Regions from separate parts of the Amycolatopsis sp. N2S4-7 genome, predicted to be linked through region 2. Evidence: predicted binding sites of a transcription regulator. Region 2 holds the regulator's gene; the other holds the start of a gene.

Region 1 (6,955 bases), 810 kb from region 2:
CGGCGAGCAGGAAGGCGACCGCGAGCACCGGGCCGATCCACAGCAGCCTGCTGTCCCAGTGGAACGGCAGCCACGAGCCGACGGCGAACGCGGCGACGAGCCCGAGGCTCAGGACGGCGAAGGTGTAGACGCGGAACCGGCGTTCGTCGGTGCGGGCCTCGGCGGAGGCGGGCTGGGGTGGTGTTCCGGAAGCGGCTCCGGGCCCGGGCTGCGCCTGCGCGACGGCGTCGCCGTGGGTGGTGTCCGGCATCCGACCTTCCTTCCCGGCTTGCCCACCGGTCGATGATCCGTGACTTCGGGTGTGGACAGGGGCCATACCGTACCCCGGAGGGCGTACCCGTGTCCCTTTCGAGACAGTAGGAGATCACCCCAGGGTTAACAATGCCTCGATGGCGCTGACCTGCGTGGACCAAGGGGTGAAACATCAGGTGTCCCGGGCCGGAGTGGTTCTCTACGCACGAGGGTCCGGGTAGCGCTTGAATGTGCCTCATGCACAGCGATGTGATTGCCACCGAACACGCGGCACGGCTCGCGGCGGTGGATCCCCTCCTCCCCGGCTCAACCCCCTTCGAGGCGGCCGAAAACGCCGTGGTCCTGGAGGTCGCGACGGGTGACTCCGCCGCCTCCGGGCTGGCCTCCCGCGTCCAGGTCGACCGCGACGCCCCGAACGCGCCGTGGCGCGCGCTGACCGAGCACCGGCTCGACCTCCAGCTCGCCGGCCCGCAGCCGGCGGCCGCGCTCGACGCCCTCCTCACCCGATGGGATGAACATCTGCGCGCGGTCGCCGAACGGGGCGACACGGAGACCGCGGCGGTCGTCCCCCGCGCCAGCCGGGACGCCGCCGGCGCGCGCGAAATGCTGCACCACGGCTTCGCCCCGCTGCGGGTGGTCGCGGTCCGGCCCGCCGAGCGGCTCGTCCAGGTGGGCCCGCGCGGCACGCCCGGCGTCAAGATCCGGCGGGCCGAGCCCGGTGACCTCGAAACGGCTGTCGCGCTCGGGCTGGAGCTGCACTCCTACGACGCCCAGTACGGCACGGTCAACCTGCGCAAGGGCGTCGAGGACATCATGGCCAAGGACCTGGCCGAGCAGCTGAACCGCCCGGAGCCGCCGCTGTGGATCGCCGAGCTGTACGGCCGTCCGCTCGGCATGGTGAACGTCCAGCACCCGGGCGAGACCGGCTGGATCAGCGACCGCGTCGCCGCGTCCCGCGTCGGCTACCTGTCGTCACTGGCCGTCGCGGAAGCCGCGCGGTCGTCCGGTGTCGGCACGGCGCTGGCGGCCCACGCGCACCACGTCCTCGACGAGGAAGGCGCCGACGTCGTCCTCCTGCACCACGCGGCGGCGAACCCGCTGTCCACGCCGTTCTGGTACGCGCAGGGGTACCGCCCGCTGTGGACGTACTGGCAGCGTCGACCAGCCGTTCGGTGAACCTCTGGAGGATTACCGTCGGTGCCCGGTCCTTATAGGCTGGCCCCGAACCGTGAGGGAGGGGGAGCCGAAGTGACCGAGCAGCGGGATTCCGCGCCGAGAGCGCCCGAAGGCGTCGATACGGAGAAGCCGTCCGCGGCCCGGATCTACGACTGGTACCTGGGCGGCACGCAGAACTGGGCCGTGGACCGCGAGTTCGGCAGGCGCATGGAGCAGCAGTGGCCGCTGGTGCGCCCCGGCTCGAAGCAGAACCGCGAGTTCATGAACCGCGCGGTGCGGGCGGCGCTGCGGGCCGGGATCCGGCAGTTCATCGACCTCGGCTCCGGCGTCCCGACGGCCGGCAACGTGCACGAGGTCGTCGAGGCCGAGCTGCCCGACGAGCACGACGCGACGGTCGTCTACGTCGACTACGAGCCGGTCGCCGTCGCCCACGCGACGCTGATCCTGGAAGAGGGCGCGGCGACCGACTGGGCCGGCATCGTCCAGGCCGACATGCGCGACGCGAAAGCCGTGCTGCGCGCCGAAGAGACGCGCCGGCTCATCGACTTCTCGAAGCCGGTCTGCCTGATGATGATGGCGGTGCTGCACTTCGTCGGACCGGACGACGACCCCGAAGGCCTGCTGGCGGCGTACCGGGACGCGCTCGCGCCGGGCAGCTGGCTGGCGATCTCGCAGATGAGCGAAGGCGACGGGACGGGCGAGGCGCTCGAGGGGCTGCGCTGGTTCGTCGAGCAGTACCGCAAGACGAGCAACCCGGTCTGGCTGCGCAACCGCGAGGAGATCGAGCCGCTGTTCGGCGACTGGAAGCTGATGGAGCCGGGCATCGTGCACCTGCCGGACTGGCGGCCCGACCGGAAGCTGAACGCCCTGGAGGCCGAGGCCCGGCCGTTCGCGTGGTGCGGCATCGCGGAGAAACCCGGCGCATGAGCCCGGGGAACGCGGGGGCGCGAGGCGCCTCCGCTGAGGGTGGCGGTGGGGGCATGGGAGGAGCGCCGATCGCCCCGGCCGGGGTGGACACCGACAAGCCGTCCGCGGCGCGCGTCTACGACTGGTACCTCGGCGGGACGCACCACTGGGCGGTCGACCGCGAGTTCGGCCGGCGCGTGGAGAAGGTGTGGCCGCTGATCCGGCCGATCTCACGGCAGAACCGGGCCTTCATGAACCGCGTGGTCTCGGCGGCGATGGACGCCGGCGTCCGCCAGTTCGTCGACCTCGGCTCCGGCGTGCCGACGGCGGGGAACGTCCACGAGATCGTCCGCGACCGGCTGCCCCCCGGTGAGCGGGCGTCGGTGGTCTACGTGGACTACGAGCCGGTCGCGGCGGCGCATTCGCGGCTGATCCTGGAGCGCGAAGGCGCGACGGCGTGGGCCGGCCTGGTCGAGCAGGACATCCGCCGCCCGGCCGCGATCTTCAAGGACCCGGTGACGTCGTCGCTCATCGACTGGTCGCGCCCGGTGTGCCTGCTGATGATCACGGTGATGCACTTCATCGGCCCGTCCGACAACCCGGACGGCCTGATGGCGACCTACCGGTCGAAGCTCGCGCCGGGCAGCTGGCTGGCGCTGACCCACGGCACCTGCCGCGACGACGCACCGCCCGACCGCGCGGCGGAGGTGCGCCGGTTCATCGAGGCGTACCAGGCGACGTCGAACCCGGCCTGGCTGCGGTCGGCGGACGACCTGCTCCCCTGGTTCGGCGGCTGGCCGCTGCTCCCGCCGGGGATGACGTCGTTGCCGGACTGGCGTCCCGAAACCCCTCCGACGCCGATCGACACGGAGACGCGCCCCTTCGCGTGGTGCGCCGTCGCCCGGCGTCCAGCGCTCTGACCTGCGCTTTCACTGATCGCTGTGGGCGAACGCACTCCTGGAAACAAACACACCCATCGGAGAGTTGAGCTAGGCAGACTCAACTACACGAGGAGTGCACATGTCCGACACCCGCCTCCTGCCCGTGCTCCCGCTCGATGACGACGTCGTGCTGCCGGGCATGGTCGTCCCGCTCGACCTGACCGACGCCGAGACCCGGGCAGCGGTGGAGTCCGCCCAGGCCAAGACGCCGAGCCAGGCGTCCTTCCCCGGCATCCGGTCGACCGCGGCCAGCAAGGCCGAGGTCCTCATCGTCCCGCGCGTCCACGGCGAGTACGCCGAGTTCGGCACCGTCGCGACGGTCGAGCGCATCGGCCGCGTGCCCGGTGGCAAGGCCGCCGTCCTGCTGCGCGGCACGACCCGCGCGCTCGTCGGCCGGATCGCCGACGGCCCCGGCGCGGCCCGCTGGGTGCACGCCGAGGACGCCCCCGAGACCACGGACGACCAGACCGCCAAGCTCGCGGCCGAGTACAAGGCCGTCGTCATCTCGATCCTCCAGCAGCGCGGCGGCTGGCAGCTGATCGACGCCGTCCAGCAGGTCGAAGACGCTTCCGCGATCGCCGACCTGTCCGGCAACGCGCCGTACCTGAGCACCGAGCAGAAGCTCGAGCTGCTGTCGACCCTGGACGTCACCGCGCGCCTGGAGAAGTCGCTCGAGTGGAGCAAGGAGTACCTCGCCGAGCTCGAGGTCACCGACACCATCCGCAAGGACGTCGCCGAGGGCATGGAGAAGCAGCAGAAGGAGTTCCTGCTGCGCCGCCAGCTCGAGGCCATCCGCAAGGAGCTCGGCGAACTCGACGGCACCGCGCAGGACGACGACTACCGCGCCCGCGTCGAAGCGGCCGAGCTGCCCGACGCCGTGAAGAAGGCCGCGCTGGCCGAGGTGGACAAGCTGGACCGCACGTCCGAGCAGTCCCCCGAAGGCGGCTGGATCCGCACGTGGCTGGACACCGTCCTGGAGCTGCCCTGGAACGAGCGCACCGAGGACAGCTACGACATCGCCGCGGCGCGGGCCGTCCTGGACGCCGACCACGCCGGCCTCGACGACGTCAAGGAACGCATCATCGAGTACCTGGCCGTGCGCAAGCGCCGCGCGGAATCGGGCCTCGGCCCGGTCGGCGGACGGCGTTCCGGCGCCGTGCTCGCCCTCGCCGGTCCTCCCGGGGTCGGCAAGACGTCGCTGGGTGAGTCCGTCGCGAAGGCCATGGGCCGCAAGTTCGTGCGGGTCGCGTTGGGCGGCATCCGCGACGAGGCGGAGATCCGCGGTCACCGCCGCACCTACGTCGGCGCGTTGCCCGGCCGGATCGTCCGCGCCATCAAGGAAGCCGGTTCGATGAACCCGGTCGTGCTGCTCGACGAGATCGACAAGGTGGGCGCCGACTACCGCGGTGACCCGACCGCGGCGCTGCTCGAAGTGCTGGACCCCGAGCAGAACCACACGTTCCGCGACCACTACCTCGAGGTCGAGCTGGACCTGTCCGACGTCGTGTTCCTGGCGACCGCCAACGCGCTGGAGACCATCCCCGGCCCGCTGCTGGACCGCATGGAGCTCGTCACGCTGGACGGCTACACCGAGCACGAGAAGGTCACCATCGCCCGCGACCACCTGCTCCCGCGGGAGCTGGAGCGCGCCGGGCTGGCCGCTTCGGACGTCGTGCTGACGGACGCCGCGTTCAGCCGGATCGCGGCCGAGTACACCCGCGAGGCGGGCGTGCGCGACGCGAACCGGACGATCGCCAAGGTGCTGCGGAAGATCGCGACCAAGGTGGCGCTGGACGAGGTTTCGCTGCCGCTCACGGTGGACGCCGATTCCCTGGAGGCCTACCTCGGCCGCCCGCGGCACCTGCCGGAGTCGTCGCTCCCGGCGTCGACCCAGCGCACGGCGACCCCCGGCGTGGCGACGGGCCTGGCGGTGACCGGTGCGGGCGGTGACGTGCTCTACATCGAGGCGTCGCTGGCGGACAAGGAGTCCGGCGCGTCCGGGCTGCAGCTGACCGGCCAGCTCGGCGACGTGATGAAGGAGTCGGTGCAGATCGCGCTGTCCTACCTGCGGTCGCACGGCGCGGAGCTGGAGCTGCCGGTGGGCGACCTGCGCGAGCGGGGCATCCACGTCCACGTCCCGGCGGGCGCGGTCCCGAAGGACGGACCGTCGGCGGGCATCACGATGACGACGGCGCTGGCGTCGCTGCTTTCGGGCCGGGTGGTCCGGGCGGACGTGGCGATGACCGGCGAGGTGTCGCTGATGGGCCGCGTCCTCCCGATCGGCGGCGTCAAGCAGAAGCTGCTGGCGGCCCACCGGGCAGGCATGAAGACGGTGATCATCCCCCAGCGCAACGAGCCGGACCTCGACGACGTCCCGGCCGAGGTGCTGGCCCAGCTGGACGTCCACGCGGTGGCGAACGTCCGCGAGGTCCTCGACCTCGCCCTGACCCCGGCTTCAACGCCGGTTTCCCAGGCGGCGTAACCCCGAGCGCCGCCACAACGGCCGGTTTCCCTCTCCCCCAAGGGAAACCGGCCGTTCCCCTATGCCGGTTCTCCGAATTGGGGGGCTGAGTCACCGCACACGCGAAGAGGCCCCGTGACCGAGGTGGTCACGGGGCCTCTTCGCGAGGGTGGCGGGTGAGGGATTCGAACCCCCGTAGGCGTAAGCCAACTGGTTTACAGCCAGTCCCCTTTGGCCACTCGGGTAACCCGCCATGACCGGTCGTACCGGCCGGGGAGAAGCTTACCCAAGGGGGTCGAGCGGGGGTCAACCGGGATACCCGTCCCCCGGTGGGGGCTAGGCTGGGTGGCCCCTGACAAGCGAGTACGAGGTGTGAGGACACGTGGCGGATCCCTCTTTCGACGTCGTGAGCAAGGTCGACCGCCAGGAGGTGGACAACGCCCTGAACCAGGCAGCCAAGGAGCTCGGAACGCGATTCGACTTCCGCGGCACCGGCACGACGATCAGCTGGGCCGGCGAGGAGGCGATCACGATCGAGTCCGAGACCGAGGAGCGCGCCCTGGCCGCGGTCGAGGTGTTCAAGGAGAAGCTGATCAAGCGCAGCATCTCCCTGAAGGCCTTCGAGGCGGACGAGCCGGCCCTGTCCGGCAAGAGCTACAAGATCTCGGGCAAGATCCTCCAGGGCATCGCGTCGGACAAGGCGAAGCAGATCGCCAAGTTCATCCGCGACGAAGGCCCCAAGGGTGTCCAGGCCCAGATCCAGGGCGACCAGCTTCGGGTGTCGGGCAAGAAGAAGGACCAGCTGCAGGAGGTCATCGCCCTGCTGAAGGGCAAGGACTTCGAGATCGCGCTGCAGTTCACCAACTACCGGTGAACCGCCGATCCGCGGGCGCCCGGCCGGGGCGTCCGCGGGTCAGGACGGCGTGATCGTCCAGCTGCCTTCCCAGTCCTCCACCCGCACGTACGCCGGCCCCACCAGGTCCACCGTGCGCTGCTGGTCGCCGATCTCGTTCACCAGCAGGTCGACGCTGGCATCCGCCGTTACCCACAGCGCCACGTGGCCGGAGCCCTTCGCCGTGAACTCCGCGTGGCTCACGCCCGGTGGCACCCGGAACACCGCGTCGCCCTTTCCGGATGTCGCTGCGCCCGGTGCCAGCGACTGCAAGCTGCGGAAATCCGCCACCGTCGCCGTCCAGGGGGCGTCCGCCTTGACGGAAAT
Region 2 (6,955 bases):
AGCTGTCGAGCTCGAACTCGGCCGGCATCAACCTGCCGTACATCACCGTGGACGCGGACAAGAACCCGCTGTTCCTCGACGAGCAGCTCTCGCGCGCCGAGTTCCAGAAGATCACCTCGGACCTGCTCGACCGCACCAAGGCACCGTTCAACAACGTCATCCGGGACGCGGGCATCTCCGTCGGCGACATCGACCACGTCGTGCTCGTGGGTGGTTCCACCCGCATGCCGGCGGTCGCCGAGCTGGTCAAGGAGCTGACCGGCGGCCGCGAGCCGAACAAGGGCGTGAACCCGGACGAGGTCGTCGCGGTCGGCGCGGCGCTGCAGGCCGGTGTGCTGAAGGGTGAGGTCAAGGACGTCCTGCTGCTGGACGTGACCCCGCTGTCGCTCGGCATCGAGACCAAGGGTGGCGTGTTCACCAAGCTCATCGAGCGCAACACCACGATCCCGACCAAGCGCTCGGAGATCTTCTCCACCGCGGACGACAACCAGCCGTCGGTGCAGATCCAGGTGTTCCAGGGTGAGCGCGAGATCGCCGCGCACAACAAGAAGCTCGGCATGTTCGAGCTGACCGGTCTCCCGCCCGCCCCGCGTGGCGTGCCGCAGATCGAGGTCACCTTCGACATCGACGCCAACGGCATCGTGCACGTGACCGCGAAGGACCTGGGCACGAACAAGGAGCAGTCGATGACGATCACCGGTGGCTCGGCGCTGCCGAAGGACGACATCGAGCGCATGGTCAAGGACGCCGAGGCGCACGCCGAGGAAGACAAGAAGCGCCGCGAGGAAGCGGAGACCCGCAACCAGGCCGAGACGCTGGTCTACCAGACCGAGAAGTTCGTCAAGGACAACGACGACAAGCTGCCCGAGGACCTCAAGGGCAAGGTCAAGTCCGCGATCGACGAGGCCAACGAGGCGCTGAAGGGCACCGACTCGACCAAGATCCGCGAGTCGATCGAGAAGCTGAACGCGGCTTCGCAGGAGCTGGGCACCGCCCTGTACGCCAACGCGAACGCCGACGCGGCGGCCGGTGCGGCCGGTGCGTCGGGCGCGGCCGGGGACGCCGGTGCGGCCGGTGGCCAGGCCAAGGCCGATGACGTGGTGGACGCCGAGATCGTCGAAGAGGACGAGAAGAAGTGACCCACAGCTACGACGAATCCGAGAACCAGGGCCGCGGCCCCGAGGAGCCGGTGGTCGTGCGGGATCGGCGGCGGGTGGACCCCCAGACCGGGCAGGTCCGCCCGCCCGGTCCGGCCCACGCCGCGCCGGAGCCGGAGGACGCGCCCGTGGAGCACGCGGGCCCCTCGCTTGGCGACTCCATTGTGGACGATGCGGTGTCGGTCGTCTCCGACGTGGAGAAGGAGCTGGCCGAGCGCACCGCCGACCTCCAGCGCCTGCAGGCGGAGTACGCCAACTACCGCAAGCGGGTCGAGCGTGACCGCGAGGCGGTCGTGCTCGGCGCGAAGGCGACCGTGGTGAACGACCTGCTGCCGCTGCTCGACAACCTCGAGCGCGCCGAGCAGCACGGTGACCTCACCGGGGCGTTCAAGGCGGTCGGCGACAAGCTGATCAGCGGCCTGCAGCGCGCGGGTCTCGAGTCGTTCGGCTCCGAAGGCGAGCCCTTCGACCCGAGCGTGCACGAGGCCGTGCAGCACAACACCTCGCCGGACGTGGCGGGCCCGACGGTCACCGTGGTCATGCGCCGCGGTTACCGGTTCGGGGACCGCGTACTGCGGGCGGCGCTGGTCGGCGTGACCGACCACGAGCCCGGTGCGGCCCCGGTGGACCCGTCGGTCGGTGGCGAGCTGCCACTCGACGGCGGAGTCGATGAGCGACAGCAGTAAGCAGTATCCGGTTCAAGTGGGAGGAGGAGACGCCCGATGAGTGCACGGGAATGGATCGGTAAGGACTTCTACCGTGAACTGGGCGTCTCCTCCGACGCCACCGCGGACGAGATCAAGAAGGCCTACCGGAAGCTGGCCAAGGAGAACCACCCGGACGCGAACTCCGGCAACGCGCAAGCGGAGCAGAAGTTCAAGGCGGTCTCCGAGGCCTACGGCGTGCTGTCCGACGCGGCCAAGCGCAAGGAGTACGACGAGGCGCGCCGGCTGTTCGGCGGCGGGGGCGGGTTCAACTTCCCGGGCGGCGGCGGTACCGGCAGCTTCGACATGGGCGACATCTTCGGCCAGGCCGGCGCCGGTCAGCAGGGCGGTTTCGGCGGGCTCGGCGACATCCTGGGCGGCATCTTCGGCCGTGGCCGGGCGTCGGCGGGCGCGACGGCGAACCGGCCGCAGCGCGGGGCCGACGTCGAGACGGACGTCCGGATCGACTTCACCGAGGCGGTCAAGGGCGCGACCCTGCCGCTGCGGCTGTCGAGCCCGGCGACGTGTGCGACGTGCGGCGGCAACGGTGCCCGGCCAGGCACTTCGCCGCGGACCTGCCCGACCTGCTCCGGTTCGGGGCTGGTCAGCCGCAGCCAGGGCGCGTTCGCGTTCTCGGAGCCGTGCCGCGACTGCCGTGGCCGCGGGACGATCATCGACGACCCGTGCCCCGAGTGCGGCGGCGAAGGCGTCAGCACGCGGACCCGCACGCTGACCGTCCGGGTGCCGCCGGGCGTCGACGACGACCAGCGGATCCGGCTGGCCGGTCAGGGCGAGCCGGGCCGGGGTGGCGCGCAGGCGGGCGACCTGTACGTCCGGGTGCACGTGGCCCCGCACGCCCTGTTCGGGCGCAAGGGGCTCGACCTGACGATCACCGTGCCGGTGGACTTCACCGAACTGGCGCTCGGCACCACGATCACGGTGCCGACGCTCGAGGGCAAGGTCTCGCTCAAGGTGCCGCCGGGCACCGCGAGCGGACGGGTGCTGCGCGTGCGCGGCAAGGGCATCGCCAAGCGCGACGGTTCGCAGGGTGACCTGCTCGTCACCCTCCAGGCGGCGATTCCCGCCAAACTGGACGACAAGGCGCGCGAGGCACTGCAGGCGTACGCCGAGGCGATGGCCGGGCACGACCCCCGGCCCGAGATCACCGATCTGCTCCAAGGCAGGTGAGTGGGATGTTCGGCGGGATTCCCCCGGAGGGCGACGAGGAGACCCCGGTGTTCGTCATCTCGGTGGCGGCCCAGCTCGCCGGGATGCACGCGCAGACGTTGCGCACCTACGACCGGCAGGGCCTGGTGTCACCGGGCCGCACCGCCGGTGGCGGGCGGCGCTACTCGATGCGGGACATCGCGCTGCTGCGCGAGGTCCAGCGCCTGTCGCAGGAGGACGGCGTCAACCTGGCCGGGATCAAGCGCATCATCGAGCTGGAGAACCAGGTCGACGCGCTGCGGGCCCGGCTCGCGGAGATGACCGAAGAACTGGCCGCGGCGTACGCGGCCGCGGAACAGGCCGCGGCGGCGGCGCACGCGTCCTACCGCCGTGACCTGGTGCCGCTCAACCAGCAGACGGCGTTGGTGGTCTGGCGCCCCAAGCGCCGCTGACCACCGCCAAAAAGGCCTCCCCGGGCGACCGGGGAGGCCTTTTGCGTGGCCCAGCAGGCGTCAGACCTTGAAGTTCAGCAGCTGCTTGACCTCGGCCGTCCGTGACTCGACGACCCGGCGGGCGAGATCGCGGGCCAGGGCGTTGACGCCTCCGCCGGTCCCGTTTTCGGTCCGGGCGAGTTCGACCGCACCCTGCTGCTGACCGGTCAGCACGTCCAGGAACCGGCGGCCGAACTCCGCGTCGGGGACCGTCTTCAGCGCTCCCACGAGGTCGGGTGGCGTCATCTTCATGCCGCCGTGGCCGGCGTGGGCCTGGGGGTTCGCGTCCATCGTCTCGGGCTGGTTCCAGGCGCGGAGCCAGGTCTTCATGTCGTCGATCTCGGTCCGCTGGGTCGACTCGATCGCCGCCGCCAGTTCCTTCAGCGACGCCGGTACCGGGCGGCCCGCGGCCAGCCGGGCGATCTCGATGCCCTGCTGGTTCTGGGGGATCAGCATCTGCAGGAACATCACGTCGGCCGCGTTGTACGGCGGGGTGGCCGGCGTCGCGCCGCACGCGGTCAGCAGCAGCAGCGCGACGACGGCCGGCAGCAGCCTCACTGACGCTGCCAGAGCGCCGGGGTGTTCGGCGGCTCCCAGCCCGCGATCGCGGTGTGCGGCTGGATGCAGCGGTAGCTCGCGCCGCCGTAGGTGACGACGTCACCGAGCTTGTACGCCGTGCCCGCCGACCACGTGCCACCCGAGGGCGGGGTGGTCGTCGGGGGCCGGGTCGTGGTGGGCGGCGGGGTCGTCGTCGGGGGCGGGGTGGTGGTCGGGGGCGGGGTGGTGCCGCCCCCGCCGATCTGGAGGTCGACGCAGCTGTAGAACGCGTTCGCCGTGTCGGCGATGTTCCAGATGGCCAGCACCTTCACCCGGCCCGAGTACCCGGACAGGTTCACCGTGTGCGACAGCGTCGACGGTGGCTGCTGGTTGTTGCCGTTGAACACCGCCACGCGCGTGTTGCCGACGTAGTACTCGTAGTTCGACGTCGAGTGCCGGGCGGTGAAGACCCAGTTGAACGTCACCGAGGTGCCGACCGACTTGGCGGGCCACGGCTTCGACTCGTCGGCCAGCTGTGCGAACTGGGACAGGCCGGCGTTGCAGCTGCGCAGGCCCTTCGGACCTTCGACGCTCTGGGGTTCGTAGACGATGTCGCCGCAGTTCGAGACCTTTCCGGCCGCGCAGTTGGCCTGCCGGCTGGGCGGGTCCGAGACGTACCCGTGGGCGCTCGCGGAGGTGGCGGGGAGGACGACAACCAGCACCGGGGCGAGCAAGGCACCGGCTGCGGCCGCGAAGAGCTTTCGTTTCCAGGTCATTTCGGCTCCTCGAAGGGGAACAGCGTTGTTCCGGAGGGGAGGACGAACGAGCACATCGGCGGGCGATGTGGTCTAGACCATAAGGCGATTCGGGCACAACGGTCAACGAACTACCGCCGATCGACGAAAACGCTGCTCCGCTCGGCTCAGTGCGAAGGTCGGTCCGGCTGCTGCAGGTGTTCGCCGAAGAAAGAGGTCACTCGGCTCCACGCGTCTTCGGCCGCTTCGTGGTGGTAGGTGAACCCGACGACCTTGAGCAGGAGGTTCACCGGGGCCGCCGCGTCGACCTTGTTGGCGAACCCGTGGCTGGCGTCCGGGTACTCCTTGACGTCGTGCGGGATGCCGCGCTCGGTCAGCGCCGTCTCGAGCTTCGCCGCCGCGCCGCGCAGGCTGAAGTCCTTCTTGCCGAAGCTGGCGACGACCGGGCAGGCGTCGTCCAGTACCGACAGGTTCTTCGGCAGCTGCCCGTAGTACGGGGCGGAAGCCTCGAACCCGCGTGCCGCCGCGACCAGCGCGAAGCCGCCGCCCATGCAGAACCCGGCGACGCCGATCCGGCCCGAGCAGTCCGGGCGCCCGGCCAGGAGCGCGCGGGACGCCTCGATGTCGTCGAACGTGCGGCCGCGGTTGGCGAACATGTCCGAGAACACCCGCCGCACGCAGCGGAACATGCCGCCGCGCGAGTACAGGTCCGGGCTGAGCGCGAGGTAGCCCTCGGTGGCGAAGCGGTCGGTGATGTTCTTCGTATCCTGGCTCAGCCCGAACGCGTCGTGGATGAGCACCACGCCCGGGTGCGGTCCCTCGCCTTCGGGTTCCGCGAGGTAGCCGCCGATGGTGCCGTCCGAAACCGGAATAGTCATCTCCATATCGGCGAAGATAGCGAGAACCCACCGGTTCCGCGCGGAACGCTGAGAGCCGTTTCAGGCAAAACCTCAGTCCAGCGTGAACGGGTCGTAGGAAATCCGTTCCAGTTCGATCCCGCTCGCCAGCAGCTTCGCGATGGTCGCCTGGATCATCGGCGGCGACCCGGAAACGAGGACGTCGTGGTTCTGCCACGCGCCGCGCTGGGTCACCGCGTGGGCGAGCGTGCCGCGGTCGCCGCCGGCCAGCGCGCCCTCCTCGGTGACCGGGGTGACCGTCAGCCACTTGGACGTCGCGGCCAGCCGGCGCAGGTCGTCCAGCGCGTAGAGGTCGTCCGGTCTTCGGCCCCCGAAGAACAGGTGCACCGGTGGGTTCCGCTTCCAGCGCGAAAGGTCGTCGAGGATGGCCAGCAGCGGCGTGATCCCGGTGCCGCCGCCGATCATGAGCAGGCGCCGTTTCGTGGTGGTCGGGCGCACGTTCAACACCCCCATCGACGGCCCGATGCGCCAGACGTCACCCGGCCTGGTGTGGTGGACGATGCTGCCGCTGACCCAGCCGCCGGGCACCGCGCGCACGTGGAAGGTGAGCAGGCCGTCGCCGCTGGGCGCGTTCGCCGGCGAGAGGTACCGCCAGAACCGGGGGCGCTGCGGCACTTCGACGCTGACGTACCCGCCCGCGCGGTACGGCAGGAGGCCGTCGGTGCGGACCCGCACCAGGGCGACGTCGCGGGCGAGCTTGCGGTGCTCGAGAACCGTCGCCGCCCACGCCGCAGGCCCGGTCTCCGCCTGGGCGGCCTCGCGCATGGTCTTGGCGATGAGCCCGTACGCCGCGGTCCACGCGGATTCGACTTCGTGCGTCCACTTCTCCTTGAGGAATCGTTTCAACGCCGCGATCAGCGCGACGCCGACGGCGTCGTAGTGCCGCGCGACGACGGCGAACTTGCGGTGGTCGCGGCCCAGTTGCCCGAGGAAGGTGACCAGCTCGTCGGGCCGGTCCACCATTTGCACGACGTACACGAGCGCGCGCAGCAGCCTGCTCCGCTGGGTCGACATCGTGACCGGGAACAGGTCGCGGCAATCGGGGGCGACCACGAACAACGCGCCGTAGAAGTACTGCGCCAGTTCGTCGGCTTTCGGCTCGATCGCGGCAAAACTTTCACGAATCAGCCGGGCCGTCTCGCGACCTTCCACGGCCGAAACGGGAACGGTCGCGGGCATTGCGGAGATCTTCACGGATTCAGCATTCATCGGGAACGGTATTCTCCA

Evidence for each region. Region 2 encodes HspR, which represses chaperone genes until heat shock. Its sites were predicted from a motif close to ANNTTGAGTNNNNNNNACTCAANNT; they were not measured.
Region 1: a site for HspR is predicted at 3,316-3,340, ahead of lon (endopeptidase La). Genes of this name have one in related genera too.

The regions. Positions count from the first base shown of each region.
Region 1 is NZ_CP172299.1:5,640,536-5,647,490, forward strand. Features, by position in the region: gene ACH54P_RS26360 (putative bifunctional diguanylate cyclase/phosphodiesterase) at 1-250, opposite strand, end outside; gene ACH54P_RS26365 (GNAT family N-acetyltransferase) at 490-1,428, shown strand; gene ACH54P_RS26370 (SAM-dependent methyltransferase) at 1,501-2,355, shown strand; gene ACH54P_RS26375 (SAM-dependent methyltransferase) at 2,409-3,254, shown strand; gene lon (endopeptidase La) at 3,355-5,757, shown strand; tRNA gene ACH54P_RS26385 (tRNA-Tyr) at 5,907-5,989, opposite strand; gene ACH54P_RS26390 (YajQ family cyclic di-GMP-binding protein) at 6,119-6,610, shown strand; gene ACH54P_RS26395 (hypothetical protein) at 6,650-6,955, opposite strand, start outside.
Region 2 is NZ_CP172299.1:6,455,408-6,462,362, forward strand. Features, by position in the region: gene dnaK (molecular chaperone DnaK) at 1-1,139, shown strand, start outside; gene grpE (nucleotide exchange factor GrpE) at 1,136-1,843, shown strand; gene dnaJ (molecular chaperone DnaJ) at 1,880-3,049, shown strand; gene ACH54P_RS30435 (heat shock protein transcriptional repressor HspR) at 3,055-3,480, shown strand; gene ACH54P_RS30440 (DUF305 domain-containing protein) at 3,541-4,077, opposite strand; gene ACH54P_RS30445 (lytic polysaccharide monooxygenase) at 4,074-4,832, opposite strand; gene ACH54P_RS30450 (dienelactone hydrolase family protein) at 4,979-5,695, opposite strand; gene ACH54P_RS30455 (globin domain-containing protein) at 5,762-6,907, opposite strand.